Regions from separate parts of the Bradyrhizobium australafricanum genome, predicted to be linked through region 2. Evidence: predicted binding sites of a transcription regulator. Region 2 holds the regulator's gene; each other region holds the start of a gene.
What was found. Region 2 encodes PhoB, which activates phosphate uptake and scavenging genes when phosphate is short. Its sites were predicted from a motif close to TGTCATNNANCTGTCAT; they were not measured.

Region 1 (4,554 bases), on a different contig from region 2:
CGTGAAAGTGGCTGCCGCGAAATCGCACGAACTTCGCATTCAGCACACTAGACCGGCTTCGGGTCGAGCGTGATCGCCCACAGCTCGGCGTCGACGCGGTCGCGCAGGCTTACCGTCATCTGCCCGCTCTTGCCGTCGATCTTGACGTGGCCGAAGAACTGCATGCCGGCCGACGGCGGCAGGTTCTGGTTGCCTTCGCCCGGCGCCCTGATGAACCTCACCTCGGGGCCAAAGGTGTTGTCGAGCTCGTTCGGACCGAACGTGCCGGCATGCAGCGGACCGGAGACGAATTCCCAGAACGGATCGAACTCCTGGAACTGGGCCTTGTTCGGGTTGTAGTAGTGCGCGGCGGCGTAATGCACGTCGGCGGTCAGCCACACCGTGTTGACGATTCCCGCGGTCTTGATGAAACGCAGGATATCGGCGATCTCGAGCTCGCGGCCGCGCGCCGGGCCATCGCCCTGCGCAAAGGCTTCCGAGCCCTTCTTGTTGGCCGCATCATCATAGACGATCAGCGAGAGCGGCATGTCGGAGGCGATCACCTTCCAGGTGGCGCGCGAGTTGAGCAGCGCGCGCTTCAGCCAGGCCATCTGGTCGGGGCCGATGAAATAGGCGTCGGGGCCATACTGCTCCTGCAGGTTCGGGCCGTTGGGGCCGCGATAGCTGCGCTCGTCGAGCATGAAGACGTCGAGATGCGGACCGTAGCTCAGCGTGCGATAGACGCGCCCCGGCTCGACGATGCTCTCGCGCATCGGATACATCTCGTGGAAGGCCTTTGCCGCGCGCGCCGCGAGCACATTGATGTCGCGCTCCTTGTAGGCCGCCGGCAGCTGTTTCGACAGCGACCAGTTGTTGGTCACCTCGTGATCGTCCCACTGCACGAAGATCGGCACCTCGGCATTGAAGGCGCGGACGTTGTTGTCGAGGAAGTTATACTTGTGGGCGGCGCGGTATTCGTCGAGCGTCTCGGCGACCTTGGCCTTCTCGGGTATAGTGACGTTCTTCCAGATCTTGCCGTCGGGAAGCTTCACCTCGGAGGGGATCACGCCGTCGGCGTAGATCGTGTCGCCGGAGTGCAGAAGGAAATCCGGAGCGTGCTTCTTCATCGCGGCGAAGGTGATCATGCCGCCGTCGTCGGGATTGATGCCCCAGCCTTGGCCGGCGACATCGCCGCCCCACACGAAGGAGACGTCGCGGCGATCGCTCGGCGCGGTACGGAAGCGTCCGACCACCGGCTCGCCGACGATGTCGATATGGGCGAGGTCGCGGAAGCGGACGCGGTAGAAGATGTCCTGGCCGGAGGGCAGGTTCTCCAGCAGCATCTTGGCGGTGAAGTCGCTCTCGGGCAGCGCCGTGATCGGCGGCAGCGTATGGGCGTCCTTGAACGATTCAGTGGTCGCGACCTCGACCATCATCTGCGACGGCCGGTCCGCACGCGCCCACACCACGCCGCCGTCGACGCCGACATCGCCCGACTGCACGCCATGGGTGATCGCGGGACGGTCGGCGGCGCGCGACAGATAGGGCATCGCAATCACGCCGGCGCCGGCCGCAGCCGCCGTGGAGAGAAAGCGTCGGCGGGTGAGATTTCGCGAGAACCGGATCGTCATGGGGAGCCTCCTCAGGTCACAGCGACAATGCGCCGCAGGCGCGCCAAGACCTAGAAAAATTCCATGACGGAGACATTACAGCGGCGGGAGTGCGGGACGTAAGGGAAGCACATCTGTCAGGCTCCCTCTCCCGAGTGCGGGGGAGGCAAGGGGAGTTTGCGGATAAAGATTGGCGGCGCCCTATGCCGTGCCCGCCGCCCTGAACTGCGTCGCAGCCCGTTGCAAATTCTGCGGCATGCTGAACAGCAGCGCTTTGCGGTCGGCGACGGCGTTATGAAGCTGCTCGAGCGCGATGTTGAACGCGGTCAGCGTGCCTTCCTCGATGGCGCCGTGCTCGAAGCAGTCCAGCGTGTGGCGCAGGATGTCGTCGGCCTCCGCCTGCATCTGGTCGAGTTCCTCGATCGAATCGCTTTGCCGTGCGGTCTTCAGCATCTCCAGCAGGCGTTCGCGCTGCGAGGTGTTGGTGTTGCGCTCGTCCTGCTTGAGATAGCCGGCGAACCACGCACCGGCCGAGCCCATCGCCGAGAACGCCATCAGGCTCCACCAGATGTAGTCGCTGTAGCGGTCGAGGAAGGTTTTTTCCTCGCCGTCGACAAACGCGGCGGCGCCCGGATGCACCGGAATGGTGGCATCCTTGTCGGTGTCCGGCGTCTCGATCTTGGCGGCGAGCGGGAAATCGGTCTTGAGTGACTGCCGGATCGCGAACAATTGCCGCGTGAATGCCGCGACCGTCGAGTCCGACAGGCCCTTCCGCGCAACGATGTGGTGCGAGAAGCTGATCGTCTTCACCTCATCGTCGGGCCGGTCGGCGGAGCCGAGCGAGCCCGCAGGGATTTCCGCGGCCTCGTAGGCCGGATGGTTCTGCGCGATCGCCTCGGAGGCGTCGATCGCAAGGAAGCTGGGCTCGCCGCCGTCGCGGACCGACGCCGTGATCGCATCGATCGTGATCTTGCTGTTGGCCGGGCCGACGGCGAGATAGGCGTCGGCCTTGAGATTCTTGATCGCTTCCGCCGCCTCATTGGCCGGGAATTGAACGATCTCGACCTTCATCGGGTCGACGCCGTATTGCGTCAGGATCAGCTTCAGCAGATTGACATTGGCCGGGGTGCGGCCGACGACGCCGATCTTGCGGCCGGCGAGCTGCGCGATCTTGGTGATCCGCGCGGATTTCCGAACCTTGCCCTTGGCGGGCGGAACCCACATCACCACGACATTCTTGCGCAGGGTGGCGACCGCCTGGGCATTCTTCGGCACCTCGAGATCGCCGCGGATGATGGCGAGATCGGCCTTGCCGTCGGCCAGCGTCTGGGCGCTGGCGGTAGCGCCCTCGGTCTGCACCGGCCTCAGTTTGACCTGGGTGTTCTGCTGGTTGTTGAAGGCCTGCGCCAGCGCCTGCACGACCTTGACGTCATCGCTGTTGGCGGGACCGACCGCGATCCGCAGCGTCACCGGACGCACGGCGAAATAATAGCCGGCCAGCAACGTGCCGATGATGGCCAGCGCGCCCGCGATCAAAACGAACATCAGCCGCCGCTTTGCCGAACGCAGCGGCTTGGGCGACATGCTGGCGGAGCCGTCTGTCATCGATCTCGCAAACAATCGTCGGGGCTCAATCTCGCAAAACTACCAACGCGCATACATCCTCTATGTGTAGCAAATTACTGAATGGACAGATGTTACAACTCCGTCATGGTTACCAGCGGCGATAGGACGCGATTTCGGCCTTAATTTGGGCGTGGATCCCATCCCGGAGGCCGTTGTTAGGCTAAAGTCGGCGTTAAACGGGAGGGTTACCATGGTCGAACGGCTGTCAGCGGAGGCGAGGAAGGCCGCCCTTTGGGAACTGGCCGGCTGGTCGGAGGCGTCCGGCCGCGAGGCGATCGCCAAGACTTTCGTGTTCAAGGACTTCAACGAGGCCTTCGGGTTCATGGCCCGCGCCGCCCTGGTCGCCGAGAAGAGCGACCATCACCCCGAGTGGAAAAACGTCTACAAGACCGTCGAGGTGGTGCTGTCGACCCACGATGTCGGCGGGGTGACCAAGCGCGACATCGACCTCGCCAAGGCCATGAACGCGATCGCAAGGCAGCTTGGGGTCAGTTGACCCCGGCGAGTGGAACCTTGCGCGGGTCCGCCGATATCCCCAGATTCGCATCGTCCGCCGCCGAATTGGCGCGGCGTCGAGGAACCTTGCGATGACATCGAGCGAACACGGCGCGGGATTTGGGCCTGCCGATCGGCTGGCGCAGGATCCTGAGAGCGTGCGCCGCCGTTTCTGGATCAAGTTCAAGAAGGTGGTGGCGAGCCTGCCCTTCGCGGAGGACCTGCTGGCCGCCTATTACTGCGCCTTCGACCGGCAGACGCCGCGCCATGTGCAGGCGGCGCTGCTCGGGGCGATCGCCTATTTCATCCTGCCGTTCGATTTCGTGCCCGACGTGCTGCCGATCCTCGGCTTCACCGATGACGCCGCAGTGCTCGCAACTGCGCTCCGCATGGTGGCAAGCCACATCACGCCGGAGCATCGCGATGCCGCCCGCGCCGCGCTGAAGCGCGGGGTGCCTGCGGAGGAGTGAGATCTGCCTTCTCCTTCCCCCTGAAAGGGGGAAGGTCGGGAAGGGGGTCAGCCACAGGCGACGCTGCAAGCCGGCAGATTTGATCCCCACCCGCTTTGCTCTCGCGAGCAAAGCGACCTCCCCTTTTCAAGGGAAGGTTATGATGCATCCCGGATTTCGTTGCGCTCCATCCGGGCTACGAAACTTTCGATCCGTCATCCTGAGGAGCGCGAAGCGCGTCTCGAAGGATGTACGGCCACCAGCGGGGCCGTCGACCCTTCGAGACGTGCGCAAGAGCGCGCTCCTCAGGGTGACGGACACGGTAAGGAGCGCCATCGTCCGTTCGGCTCCATCCGCGCTACGCAATCTCTTCCTCAGCTTCCCGGATGCAGGAT
Region 2 (4,554 bases):
GTTCGGGCGCAACACCGTGCCCGGCGAGGGCTAAGGGATTCTGGCCGCAGGGATATTTGTCCAGATTGGCTCGCAGCGCCGCTCCAATGATTGGCCGGCGCTGCGCGAAGGGAAGAATGCGATGACTGTATTGACCTGGTCCGACGATCGCGTCGAGCAGCTGAAGAAACTCTGGGAGTCCGGCCTGTCGGCCAGCCAGATCGCGGCGGAACTTGGCAATGTGACGCGAAACGCCGTGATCGGCAAAGTGCATCGGCTCGGCCTCTCCGGCCGCGCCAAGGCACCCTCCACGGCCGCGCCGCGGCAGCGCAAGGCTCGCCCGGCCCAGCACATGATGCGGGTGGCGCGTCCGGTCTCGCGCGGCAACACCGCGCTGGCGCACGCCTTCGAGGTCGAGATGGAGCCCGATCCGATCTCCTACGACAATGTGGTGCCGATGAGCCAGCGGCTCTCGCTGCTCGAGCTCAACGAGGCCACCTGTCATTGGCCGGTCGGCGATCCCTCGAGCCCGGAATTCTTCTTCTGCGGCGGCAAGGCGCTCGCCGGCCTGCCCTATTGCGCGCATCACTCGCGCGTCGCCTACCAGCCCGCCGCCGATCGCCGCCGGCCGTCGGCGAAACCGCAGATCAAGTGAGCACTCGGGAAAACGACGGAAAACCTCAAAAACAAATCCCCGCGAAAGCGGGGATTTTTTTTGTGTGATCCGTAGCCCGGCTATATCACCAGCGTCGTCCCGGCGCAGGCCGGGACCCATAACCACGAATGGGTGTTGTTAGAAAGCCGTCTGGCCGCGTGCCGATTGCGCTGGCCGCGGCGTATGGGTCCCGGCTTGCGCCGGGACGACGTAGTGTTGCGGTTTATGAATGCCGCATGGCCGTTACGGCTGCGGCTCGGCCTTGGCAAAGCGGTCGTCGAGCGCGTAGCCGGCGCCGCGCACGGTGCGGATCGGATCCTGCTCGCGGCCCGGATTGAGCAGCTTGCGCAAGCGGCCGATATGCACGTCAACGGTGCGCTCATCGATGTAGATGTCGCGGCCCCAGACGCTGTCGAGCAGTTGCTCGCGGCTGAACACGCGGCCGGGATGCTCGAGGAAGAATTCGAGCAGGCGATACTCGGTCGGCCCGAGATCGATCGGACGGCCCGAGCGCGCCACGCGGCGCTTCTCGCGGTCGAGCTCGATGTCGCCGTAGGTCAGCACGGTCGCAAGCCGCTCCGGGCTGGCGCGGCGCAACAGGCCCTTCACCCGCGCCAGCAACTCCGGCACCGAGAACGGCTTGACGATGTAATCGTCCGCGCCGGTGGCAAGCCCGCGCACGCGCTCGCTTTCCTCGCCGCGCGCGGTCAGCATGATGATCGGAAGCTGCTTGGTCTCGGGCCGCGCCCGCAGGCGGCGGCACAGTTCGATGCCGGACAGGCCCGGCAGCATCCAGTCCAGCACCACGAGGTCGGGAACGCGCTCCTTCAGCCTTGTATCCGCATCGTCGCCGCGCCCCACCGTCTCGACATCGTAGCCTTCCGCATCGAGATTGTAGCGCAACAGCGTCGTCAGCGCTTCCTCGTCTTCGACTACCAGAATGCGTGCGCTCATCGGTTTAAGTTCTTTCTCTGTGGTGATCCGTTGCCCAGACGCAAACCGAAACGCTTACTTCCTTGAGCATAGTCCCCGCGGAAACGATTTTTCGCGAGGATCATCCAGTTTCGCTCTTGCCGGTTCCGTGCTTGCCGATCATGCCTCAGTTGCCCGGCACCGTGGTGGCAAAAGTGGTCATGTCGCCCTTCGGGCGCTTGTCGGTGATCTGCTGGCCCTCGATCATGTAGAACACGGTCTCGGCGATATTGGTGGCGTGATCGCCGATCCGCTCGATGTTCTTGGCGCAGAACATCAGATGGATGCAGAACGAGATGTTGCGCGGATCTTCCATCATGTAGGTGAGCAGTTCGCGGAACAGCGAGGTGCAGATCGCATCGACCTCCTCGTCGCCCTTCCAGACGTTCATCGCCGCCGGCAGGTCGTGCGCGGCGTAGGCGTCGAGCACCGACTTGACCTGCGACAGCACGAGGTCGGTCATGTGCTCGAGGCCGCGGATCAACTTCAGCGGCTGGAAATCGCTCTCCAGCGCCGCGACGCGCTTGCCCATGTTCTTGGCGAGGTCGCCGATCCGCTCGAGGTCGGTGGCGACGCGCATCGCGCTGACGATCTCACGCAGGTCGATCGCCATCGGCTGGCGGCGGGCGATCGTCAGCACCGCCCGCTCTTCGATGTTGCGCTGCAGATTGTCGATCTCGATGTCGGCGGCGACCACGCGCTTGCCGAGCGCGACGTCGCGACGGATCAGCGCGTCGACCGACTCGGTAATCATCCGTTCGACCAGGCCGCCCATCTCGGCGACCAGGCGGGTCAACTCCTGCAGGTCGCTGTCGAATGCCTTGGCGGTATGTTCAGAAGCCATCGCTTGTCTCCCTCAACCATGATCCCGGGGATCATGGCTTCGTGTCCTGAATTTTAGCATGACCTGATCGGAAAACCGGTTTCCACTTTTCCGGATCATGCGCCGGTCAACCGAACCGGCCGGTGATGTAGTCCTGGGTGCGCCGATCGCTCGGTGAGGTGAAGATCTTGTTGGTGTCGTCGAACTCGATCAGCTCGCCGAGATACATGAAGGCGGTCTTGTCGGAGACGCGCGCCGCCTGCTGCATGTTGTGGGTGACGATCGCGATCGTGTAGTCCTCGGAGAGCTCCTGGATCAGTTCCTCGACCTTGGCGGTCGAGATCGGGTCGAGCGCCGAGCACGGCTCGTCGAACAGGATCACCTCGGGGCGCACCGCCACGGTGCGCGCGATGCACAGGCGCTGCTGCTGGCCGCCGGAGAGCGACAGGCCGGAGGCGTTCAGCTTGTCCTTGACCTCGTTCCACAGCGCGCCGCCGCGCAGCGCCTTCTCGACCCGGTCGTCCATCTCGGACTTCGATATCTTCTCATAGAGGCGGATGCCGAAGGCGATGTTCTCGTAGATCGTCATCGGGAACGGCGTCGGCTTCTGGAACACCATGCCGACCCGCGCGCGCAGCAAGTTGAGGTCGAGCTTGGGGTCGAGAATGTTGGTCTGGTCCAGCATCAGCTGGCCGACCGCACGCTGGCCCGGATAGAGGTCGTACATCCGGTTGAAGATGCGCAGCAGGGTCGACTTGCCGCAGCCGGACGGGCCGATGAACGCCGTGACGCGGTTGGTGCCGAGCGTCAGGTTGATGTTCTTCAGCGCGTGGTGCTCGCCGTAATAGAAGTTGAGATTGCGCACCGTGACTTTCGGCGGCGCTTCCGGCAGCGGAACCTGCGGAATGTGGCCTGCGGCAGTCGTGGAGACGGAAAGCTCGGTCATTTTGCGGCCCTTTCGGCACCAAGGATACGCGCGCCGATATTCAACGCGAGCACGGTGAATGTGATGAGCAGCGCACCGCTCCACGCCAGCTCTTTCCAGTAGGCGTAGGGGCTCTGCACGAAGTTATTGATGGTCACCGGCAGGTTGGCCATCGTCTTGGTCAGATCCAGGCTGAAGAACTGGTTCGACAGCGCGGTGAACAGCAGCGGCGCGGTCTCGCCGGCGACGCGGGCGGTCGCCAGCAGCACGCCGGTGATCAGCCCCGATCGCGCCGCACGATAAGCGATCCGCTTGATCACCAGCGAACGCGGCAGGCCGAGCGCGGAGGCGGCCTCGCGCAGCGGATTGGGCACCAAGAGCAGCATGTCTTCGGTGGTGCGCAGCACGACCGGGATCACGATCACCGCGAGCGCGAGACTGCCTGCGATCGCCGAGAAGCCGCGCATCGGCACCACCACCGCACCATAGATGAACAGGCCGATGATGATCGAGGGCGCGCTGAGCAGGATGTCGTTGATGAAGCGGATCACCGAGGTCAGCTTGTCGTGCTTGCCGTATTCGGCGAGGTAGGTGCCGGCGAACAGGCCAAGCGGCGCGCCGATGCCGACGCCGATCACGGTCATGATGACCGAGCCGACGATGGCGTTGAGCAGGCCGCCTTCGGTCGAGCCGGGCGGCGGCGTGTTCTGGGTGAACAGCTGCACGCTGAGGCCGGCAAGGCCGTTATAGAGCAGCGTGATCAGGATCAGCGCCAGCCAGGTGACGCCGAACAGCGCGGCGCCGACACAGAGTGCGCGGATGACGATGTCGCTGCGGCGGCGGGATTTGTAGATCGGGTTCATGGCGTTACTTCCCCGCCTTCTTTTCAAGCCGCATCAGCATCAGCCGCGCGCCGGCGAGCACGAAGAAGGTCAGCACGAACAGCAGCAGGCCGAGCAGGATCAGGCCGGACTGGTGCAGGCCGTCGCTCTCGGCGAATTCGCTGGCGATCGCCGCCGAGATCGTGGTGCCCGGCGCGAAGATCGACGACGAGATACGGAACGAGTTGCCGATGATGAAGGTCACCGCCATGGTCTCGCCGAGCGCGCGGCCGAGCGCCAGCATGATGCCGCCGATCACGCCGACGCGGGTGTAGGGGATCACGACGCTGCGGACGACCTCCCAGGTGGTGCAGCCCAT
Region 3 (4,554 bases), on a different contig from region 2:
ATGCTAGGGCAGAGCGACATTCGGCCGCGCGTGGAAGCTTGCGTCGGATGTGTTAATTTCCCACATACCAATCGGGTCGGATAGTCGGTTTGAATGACACGGAATTAATGTTCCGCAAACCGAGCCATCTGAGATAGATTTACGACCGGCGCCGCAAATCCCTTGCGCTCCACCGGGACCAACCACGGGAATTCGACCATGTCGGACCTAGACCGCAACTACGCTTCTCCTTTCGGCCGGGCCGCCGGGCGCATTGACGCTGCGGCCGTCGACGCCGGTCTGCGCGCCTACATGCTGCGCATCTACAACTACATGAGCATCGGCCTGGCCATCACCGGCCTCGCCGCGCTCGGCGTCTACATGGGTGCGGTGACGACCGACCAGTCGGCCGCCGTCGCCAAGTTCGGCAACGCCTATCTGACGCAGTTCGGCTACGCGATGTTCGTGAGCCCGCTGAAGTGGCTGTTCATCCTCGCCCCTCTGGCGATGGTGTTCGTCATCTCGGCCGGCATCAACCGCCTGCAGCCCGCGACCGCCCAACTCCTGTTCTGGGTGTTCTCGGCGCTGATGGGTCTGTCGCTGTCGTCGATCTTCCTGGTGTACACGCACACCTCGATCGTGCGCGTGTTCTTCATCACCGCGGCAACGTTCGGTGCACTGAGCCTCTACGGCTACACCACCAAGCGTGACATGAGCGGCATGGGCTCGTTCCTGTTCATGGGTCTGATCGGCATCATCATCGCGAGCCTGGTCAACCTGTTCCTGGCGAGCTCGGCGCTGCAGTTCATCGTGTCGGTGGTCGGCGTGCTGGTGTTCGCGGGCCTCACCGCCTGGGACACCCAGCGGCTGAAGAACGACTACATCTACGGCTACGCCTCGCAGGGTGGCGTGATGGCAGAGCGTGCGGCAATCACTGGTGCGCTGTCGCTCTACCTGAACTTCATCAACCTGTTCACGCTGCTCCTGCAGCTGCTCGGCCAGCGCGACTAAGCGCCTCGAGCGAGCCGATCAAATCCAAGCCCCGGCCATTCCGCCGGGGCTTTTCTTTTGGGCGAGGCGAGATGTGATGTCGCCCGGATGAAGCGCAAGCGAAATCCGGGACAGGCTCATCCGCGGCTTCAACGGCCCCGGATTGAGCGGAGCCTGCCATCGAGCGCGTTCGCGCGACCCGTTGGCTCCATCCGGGCTACAAGCAGACTGACCTGACGCGCTTAGACCAGCGACAGCTTGCGGTCGATCACGAACAGCACGCGTTCCAATTCATGGCCGCGGCGCAGGATCAGGCCGGTCGCGGAAATCACGCTGTACATGCCCTGCTTGCGCGCAAGCCGGGGGTCCTTCTCGATCCGGTAGATCGGCACTTCCGACGCGCGCCGGAACACCGAGAACACGGCACGGTCCTTCAGGAAGTCGATCGCATAATCGCGCCACTCGCCGTCGGCGACCATGCGGCCGTAGAGATTGAGAATGCGGTTGAGTTCAAGTCGATTGAAAGTCACGCGATTGGGCTGAGGGGTCGCGGCGGCGGTGCGCGCCGCGGCACGACTCCCGCTCGGATCGGTGTCCTCCGAGATCAAACTCATCGAGCGCCTCCTGTCACCTCGGCAACGATCGGGTTCCGAAGGCCCCTCTTCGGGATCGTCACGAGAGTGACATGATCGCGCTAAGCGAGCGTGCCCGCAAGGGGCCAATCGCAATGCAACCGGGCCTTAACCACGGCCGCGCGCGGCGGATTGTCCGGAAAACCGCAGAGTCACGGGAACGTTAGCGGAATCATATTGCTGCCCCACTTCCGCCCATCGCCCGCCCCGCTGCCCTGCGAAAAGGAAATCCTGCGTTGGCCCGGTCCTTTCGGTTCCGGATTCCTCAGCCCCCAGCCCCCCGGGGCCGTCGGGATCGGGCCTGTTCGCAGGGGAGTTAAATCCCAACACTGGGCCAACGAAAGTTGGTCCTTTTTGTTTTTGGGACCTGCGCAAGCGAGACGCGCGCAAAACCCCGGCGCTTTCCTTTCGGCAAATCACTGAATGCAGGTTCGTCGCCATGCGCGGCTGCACGACAACATGCGTGCGGTCCAACGGCGCGCCACGGGCGGAAGCCGGCCGGCGCATCGCGCCGTACCGCAGCAAGGCTCTAGTGAAGCGAGGTGAAGGCAGCGCCGAGCATCGGGCCCGGCTTGTCGCGGTTGCCGTCCTGAACGTACACCGCCGCAGCATCGACGCCGTCACGCGTGATGTTCTCCAGCGGCACGGTCCAACTCCCGGACGAACCGTTCCAGTCACCGACCTTGAGGAGATTGCGCACCACGTTGTGGTAGGTGATCTCGCGGCCGCGGTTCTCGCCGCGCGCGATCGAAATCGGCACCGACTTGGAGATCGAGCAGATCCAGACCTCGCCGCGCGACACTGCGGGCGATTTCGATGCGGCGACCGACACGTTGATCTGCTTGCCGGTCAACGTCATCGTCACCGGCACCGACATCACGCTGCCGCCCTTCTCGGTGTCCTTGATCGCGCTCTCGATGCTGGCGCGGTCGCTGCCGATCACATGCGCGGAGCCATTGATCACGGCCTGCGGCGTGTAGACGTCGCGGTCGCCACGCACATGCGAATAGGCCTTCTGGCGCGCGCTGAAACGGGAATCGGCCAGCGTGTCCTTCCAGCCGAGATAGTCCCAATAGTCGATCGGCATGCTCAGCGCGATGACGTTGGGGTCCTTCGCGAGATCACCGATGATCTTGTCCGCGGGCGGACAGGACGAGCATCCCTGCGAGGTGAAGAGTTCGACGACGGCACGCGGATCGGCGTGGGCGGGGCGGATGATCGCGACGATTGCACAGATACCAAGGGCGCTCGACCATCGCGAGATACAGTTATAGGCCATCATCGCTGTCATACTGCGAACCAGTCGTGATGATTTCCATCCGTAATTGTACGGAGCATGAAGTCTGTCCCTGAACTTGCGTGCCCCAAAACGCGAGAAAGCGGCCTTTTCATAGGCCGCCTTCTTTTTAGCCGCTACTCACTAAGCAGTGAGGCACCGATCACAAATCCGCGTTGGAGCATGGCCCGGAAAAGTGTGAAGCGGTTTTCCGGACAGACCACGCTCAAACAAAGGGGCCTTAGGCCGCCAGTTTGCGCAGCACATAATGCAGGATGCCGCCGTTGCGATAGTAGTCGAGCTCGTCCAGCGTATCGATGCGGCAGAGCAGCGGGACATCCTTTTTGCCGCCGTCAGCGGAGACGATCTCGGCCGTCAGCGTCTGGCGCGGCTTCAGATCGCCCTGCAGCCCGCGGATCGTGACCTTCTCGTCGCCCTTCAGGCCGAGCGAGGACCACGACGTGCCGTCCTGGAAGGTGAGCGGAAGCACACCCATGCCGACCAGGTTGGAGCGATGGATGCGCTCGAAGCTCTGGCAGATCACGGCGCGCACGCCGAGCAGGCGGGTGCCCTTCGCGGCCCAGTCGCGCGACGAGCCGTTGCCGTATTCGGCGCCGGCGAACACCACCAGCGGCACGCTCTCCTGCTGGTACTTCATCGCGGCGTCGTAGATCGACATCTGCTCGCCGTCGGGCCAGTGCCTGGTCAAACCGCCTTCCGGAATATTGCCGTCCGCACCCTTCAGCATGAAGTTCTTGATGCGGATGTTGGCGAAGGTGCCGCGCATCATCACTTCATGGTTGCCGCGCCGCGTGCCGTACTGGTTGAAGTCGGCGGGACGCACCTGGTGGTCGCTGAGGAACTTGCCGGCGGGCGAGGTCAGCTTGATCGAACCGGCCGGCGAGATGTGGTCGGTGGTGATCTTGTCGCCGAACATCGCGAGGATGCGGGCGTCGACCACGTCGGTGACCGGATCGGGCTGCTTCTTCATGCCTTCGAAATAGGGCGGGTTCTGCACATAGGTCGAGCTCATGTTCCAGCGATAGGTCTCGCTTTCCGTGGTCTTGATCTTGCGCCAGTTGGTATCGCCCTTGAACACGTCGGCGTACTTCTTCTTGAAGATCGTCGCGGTGACGTACTTCTTCATGAAGGCATTGATCTCCTTGGCGGTCGGCCAGATGTCCTTGAGGAACACCGGCTTGCCGTCCTTGCCGATGCCAAGCGGCTCAACCGCGAGATCCTTGGTCACGGTGCCGGCGAGCGCATGCGCGACGACGAGCGGCGGCGAGGCGAGGTAGTTCGCCTGCACGTCGGGCGAGACGCGGCCTTCGAAGTTGCGGTTACCCGACAGCACGGCGGCGGCGACGATGCCGTTTTCGTTGATTGACTTCGAGATGTCTTCCGGCAGCGGGCCGGAATTGCCGATGCAGGTCGTGCAGCCGAAGCCGACGAGGTTGAAGCCGACCTTGTCGAGATCGGCCTGCAGGCCGGAATTGGCGAGATACTCCGCCACCACCTGGCTGCCCGGCGCGAGCGAGGTCTTCACCCACGGCTTGGCCTTGAGGCCCTTGGCGGCCGCCTTGCGCGCCAGCAGGCCGGCGCCGATCAGCACGCTCGGATTCGAGGTGTTGGTGCAGGAGGTGATCGCCGCGATCACGACGTCGCCATGGCCGAGAT
Region 4 (4,554 bases), on a different contig from region 2:
AGCCCTGCTGGCCGACGCGAACCGAGAGTTTGCCGCCGAGCAGCTTCTGCTCGATCCAGAATTCATAGAGCCTCGTCGCCGGCAACGACTCGACGCCGGACACCAGGAACAGGTTGCCGACATAGCTCCGCGACAGCCCGTCGCCGTGGATCTGGTACATGTTGGCGTGGAAGGTCGCGCCGCTCCAGCCGATCGCCTTCTCGAGGTCGATGGTGGTGCCGAGATCGAGACGGCCGGTATAGGCCGCGCCATTGCTGACGCCGCCGGAGACGTTGGCAAAACCCTCCCCGATATAGGTCAGGCTGAACTGGTAGCCGGCCTCCTCGAGCGCAGCCCGCGTATCCGCAATCCGGTCGGCGGCGGGCTTGTCCTCCGCATGCGCCGGCGCGCCGAGCGCGAGGGCCGCGGCCACCAACATCGCGCGGGAAAGAACGCTGCACATCGGGAATACCGCGGTGCGCTCGCGCTATTTGACGATGCCGAGCCGCCGCATCAGCAGATAAGCCAGCAGCGCCGACCCGGCCAACAGGCCTGCGGCCACCAGAAATCCGCTGTCGACATCGGTCAGCGGCAATCCCTTGGTGTTCATGCCGAAGATGCCGGTGACGAGCGTCGGCGGCAGCAGCATCATGGTGACGACGGACAACGCGTGGAGGTGCTTGTTGCTCTCCTCCTCGAGCTTGAAGCGCAGCTCCTCCTCGAGCAGGCGGCTGCGCTCGTGCAGTTCGACGATGTCGTGGTCGAGGCCGTCGAGCCGCTGCGCGAGCTTGCCGGCCTGCAGCCGCAGCGCCGGACTGAGATTGTCGGTGTTCTTCTGCTCGAGCCGGTGAAACAGCACGCGCAGGCCGGCGAGCTGGCGATGCAGGCGCACGCAGGTGCGGCGCATCCGGCTCAGATTCTTGCGCAGCTCCGATCCGGTATCCTCGGCGAGCACCCGCTCCTCGATCGCATCGATATCGGTGCCGATTTTGTCGGCCATGCGGTCCATGGTGTCGGCGATCTCGTCGACGATCTTCTCCAGCAGCACCGCGACGCTGCCGACGCGATGGCCGCCCTCGAGCATGCGGCGCGTCGCATCGGCGGAGCACAGCGCCTGATGGCGGCCGCTGACCAGGAGGCGTTCGGTCATCGCAAAGCGGAGGAAGCCGGTCTCGCGGGTCGCGGCGTCGATATCCCGCACCAGATCGGAAAACACGCCGTAGACGCAATTGTCGACGACGTGGATCTGCTGGAAATTGTCATTCGACAGCAAGAGGTCCCGCGCCAGCTGCGGGATGTGCATGTTGGCGAGCCATGCCCGGGTGCGGACGTCGGTCAGGTTGAAGTGCAGCCACAGCCTTCCGTCATGGCTCGGCTCGATCGGCGCATCGATCGGAAGCGCCTCGGCACGGCCGTCGTGATGCAGGCGGAACGCCCAGACCAGACCGGGGACCGCCTCGCGGGTCAGCAGCGACCCGACCGGAGCGGGAGGTGGATCAGCCAGCATGGCCCGCCCCCAAGGCAATCGATAACGCAACCGCGCGAAATGACATGTTCAAGACCTCGCCCACGCGCAACGCTGAGCAAGCGCGTCCCTTCGACGGAACATAGGAGGACGCGCCTGTTACAGTTTTATGTCAGCGACCGCCCTACTCCGCCGCAAGACCGGTCGGCGCCGTCGCCTCCGCGGCCTCCTTGTTGTAGTCATGCACGACGCGGCCGAACGGCAGCGTCAGATCGGCGAGGAAGTGGTGCGCGCCGACGACACGCTTGACCGGGAAATCGGCGACCGGTGCATTGACATGCGGCACCAAATGCAGCCGGCCCGGTCCGATCCAGGAGCCCTTGACGACGATGTCGGTCAGGTTGATCGCGACCAGCTGGCAGACCTCGAGATGCCCGTCGACGCCGGGGATCATCTTCAGATTAACTTGCGTCTTCGACAGCGTGGCGCGGGTGACGTCGCCATTACCCGCCATGCTCTCGTGCTTGTAGCCCATCGTGCCCATCGCAACGAGCTGGCCGGCATATTCCAGCGTGCCGGTCAGCGTGTCCTTGACGATCTCGAGCTTGGGATGAGCGTACTTCTTCGGAAAGCCCCAGATCTCGCGGCCGGCCGCGATCGGCGGATCATCGTCGAGATACATCTGGCAGACGAAGTTGACCTCTTCGCCATGCAGGCGCGCGGGGATCACGAGGCCGGACTCGGTGTAGCTGCCGAAGCCGGAGCTGTCGGGCATCTTGATCCATTCGTAATGCACGATCGCCTGCTCGATCGGCTCCAGCGGCTCAGGCAGGCCGGCGCGGATCAACTCCGGATCGGTCTCATAAGTGATGACGAGGAATTCGCGATCGATGAAGCGATACGGACCGGCAGGATAGCTCGGGCCGGCGGCCGGCATCGACGGAAGCTTGAGCAGATCTTCCCTGCGCATCGCAATGACCCCCTGTTTGAAAAGTTTGCGCGAAAGCTAGCGGCCGAGATTGACAGCGATGTGAGGAATTTCCGTCAGGCGCATGACCGCGGTTGCGCTTGCGTGACCCGCGTTTCGTTGATGAGGCCAATGCTAACCATGCAGGCGGGCATGCCGGATGCGCCGAGCGCGGGCGTTGCATTTGTCATCACGGCGTCATCGGCGAGCTGAATTCTCGCCGCAAATTCTGGAGTGTCTGATATGGACGCGCGAACCCCGCATTTCGACGACATCGATCACGCGACGCCGGGTTGGCGTCCGGAAGGCTGCGATCGCGTGGCCCTGGTCCTGCAGGGCGGCGGCGCGCTCGGCGCCTATCAGGCCGGCGTCTATCAGGCGCTGCATGAATCCAACATCGAGCCGGACTGGGTCTGCGGCGTCTCGATCGGCGCGATCAACTCCGCGATCATCGCCGGCAATCCGCCCGAAAAGCGGCTCGAGCGGCTGCACACATTCTGGGATCGCATCACCAGCCGCAAGATCTGGCACTACACCCCGGACGGCGACATCTTCCGCAAGGCGCGCAATTTCACCAGCTCATGGCTGACGACGACGCTCGGACAACCCGGCTTCTTCACCCCGCACCAGGCCAATCCGTGGTTCAGCCCGGCCGGCGCGCGCACCGCCACCAGCTACTACGACACCACGCCGCTGCGCGAGTCCTTGCTCGAGCTGGTCGATTTCGACCGCATCAATTCCAAGAAGATACGCTTCGCGGTCGGCGCAGTGAACGTGCTCTCCGGCAACTTCATCTATTTCGACAATGCCCATGACGAGATCATTCCCGAGCACATCATGGCGAGCGGCGCGCTGCCGCCGGCGCTGCCGATGGTGAAGGTCGGCACCGATCATTTCTGGGACGGCGGCATCGTGTCCAACACGCCGCTGCAGCATCTGCTCGATCAGGAAGACAACAAGAATTCGCTGGTGTTCCAGGTCGACCTGTTCCCGGCGCGCGGCGCGCTGCCGCGCGACATCCAGGACGTGATGGCCCGGCACAAGGACATCATGTATTCGTCGCGCACCCGCTACAACACCGACGTCTATCGCAAGACCTACAATCTGCGCACCGCCCTGCACAATGCGCTGGGAAAAATCCCCGACGATCAGCTCTCGGACGAGGAGCGCCAGCTCAAGAAGGCAAACGCCCGGCTGCCGGGCATCACGCTATTGCAGCTGATCTATCAGCAGAAGGCCTATGAGGGCGACGCCAAGGACCACGAATTCTCCGGCACCTCGATGCGCGAGCACTGGGTGAGCGGGCACGAGGACACCAAGCGCTCGCTGAAGCGGCGCGAATGGATCAAGATGCCCGAGAACGGCATGGGCATCGTGATCCACGACGTGCATCGGGAAGCGGAGTAAATACGTGTCGTCATTGCGAGGAGCGCAGCGACGAAGCAATCCATACCTCAGCACATGGTGATATGGATTGCTTCGCTACGCTCGCAATGACGATTGAGGAGCCGCTTACGGCCGCGTCGACATGTTGCTCGGCGGACCAGCCTTGCGGATCGGTTCGGCGAGGCGCGCGAACTCGCAGAGCAGCGAGCGCGTCTTGCGCGGATCGATCACCTCCTCGACCCAGAACTTCTCGGCCGAGCGGAACGGCGAGCGCAGCTTGTTGAGGCGATCCTCGATCTCGCGCAGCTTGGCGGCGGGATCGGTGGCCGCATCGATCTCGGCGCGATAGGCCGCCTCGATACCGCCTTCGAGCGGCAGCGAGCCCCAATAGGCCGACGGCCACGCATAGCGCATCGAGAAGCGATTGGCCGGCTGATGCACCACGCCGGCGACGCCGAAGGCGTTGCGGATGATGATGGTACACCACGGCACCGTGCTCTGGTTGACCGCCGCCATCGCCCGCACGCCGTGGCGGATGGTCGCCGTCTTCTCCGCCTCGAGCCCGATCATGAAGCCGGGGCAGTCCATCAGATAGACCACCGGCAGATGGAAGGTCTCGGCGAAGTCGACCCAGCGCACTACCTTCTGGCAGGCGTCCGCGGTCCACGAGCCGCCATAGTGGAAGGGATCGCTGGCGAGCAGCAGCACCGCCCTGCCCTCGATCCGCGCCAATCCGGTGATGATCGGCCGGCCGAAA

Region 1: a site for PhoB is predicted at 1,674-1,690, ahead of J6525_RS04045 (alkaline phosphatase D family protein). Genes of this name have one in related genera too.
Region 3: a site for PhoB is predicted at 1,640-1,656, ahead of J6525_RS15060 (DUF2794 domain-containing protein). Genes of this name have one in related genera too.
Region 4: a site for PhoB is predicted at 2,597-2,613, ahead of J6525_RS00975 (acetoacetate decarboxylase). Genes of this name have one in related genera too.

Annotation. Positions count from the first base shown of each region.
Region 1 is NZ_JAGKJL010000003.1:114,282-118,835, reverse strand. It holds gene J6525_RS04045 (alkaline phosphatase D family protein) at 48-1,610, opposite strand; gene J6525_RS04040 (TAXI family TRAP transporter solute-binding subunit) at 1,791-3,194, opposite strand; gene J6525_RS04035 (4a-hydroxytetrahydrobiopterin dehydratase) at 3,406-3,711, shown strand; gene J6525_RS04030 (YkvA family protein) at 3,803-4,180, shown strand; gene J6525_RS04025 (NADPH:quinone oxidoreductase family protein) at 4,534-4,554, opposite strand, start outside.
Region 2 is NZ_JAGKJL010000048.1:41,216-45,769, forward strand. It holds gene J6525_RS32870 (GcrA family cell cycle regulator) at 122-634, shown strand; gene phoB (phosphate regulon transcriptional regulator PhoB) at 878-1,588, opposite strand; gene phoU (phosphate signaling complex protein PhoU) at 1,734-2,450, opposite strand; gene pstB (phosphate ABC transporter ATP-binding protein PstB) at 2,557-3,375, opposite strand; gene pstA (phosphate ABC transporter permease PstA) at 3,372-4,217, opposite strand; gene pstC (phosphate ABC transporter permease subunit PstC) at 4,222-4,554, opposite strand, start outside.
Region 3 is NZ_JAGKJL010000014.1:96,697-101,250, forward strand. It holds gene J6525_RS15055 (Bax inhibitor-1/YccA family protein) at 199-990, shown strand; gene J6525_RS15060 (DUF2794 domain-containing protein) at 1,212-1,583, opposite strand; gene J6525_RS15065 (DUF1223 domain-containing protein) at 2,131-2,892, opposite strand; gene acnA (aconitate hydratase AcnA) at 3,119-4,554, opposite strand, start outside.
Region 4 is NZ_JAGKJL010000001.1:192,762-197,315, forward strand. It holds gene J6525_RS00965 (carbohydrate porin) at 1-418, opposite strand, end outside; gene J6525_RS00970 (transporter) at 467-1,486, opposite strand; gene J6525_RS00975 (acetoacetate decarboxylase) at 1,629-2,414, opposite strand; gene J6525_RS00980 (patatin-like phospholipase family protein) at 2,655-3,818, shown strand; gene J6525_RS00985 (acyl-CoA carboxylase subunit beta) at 3,924-4,554, opposite strand, start outside.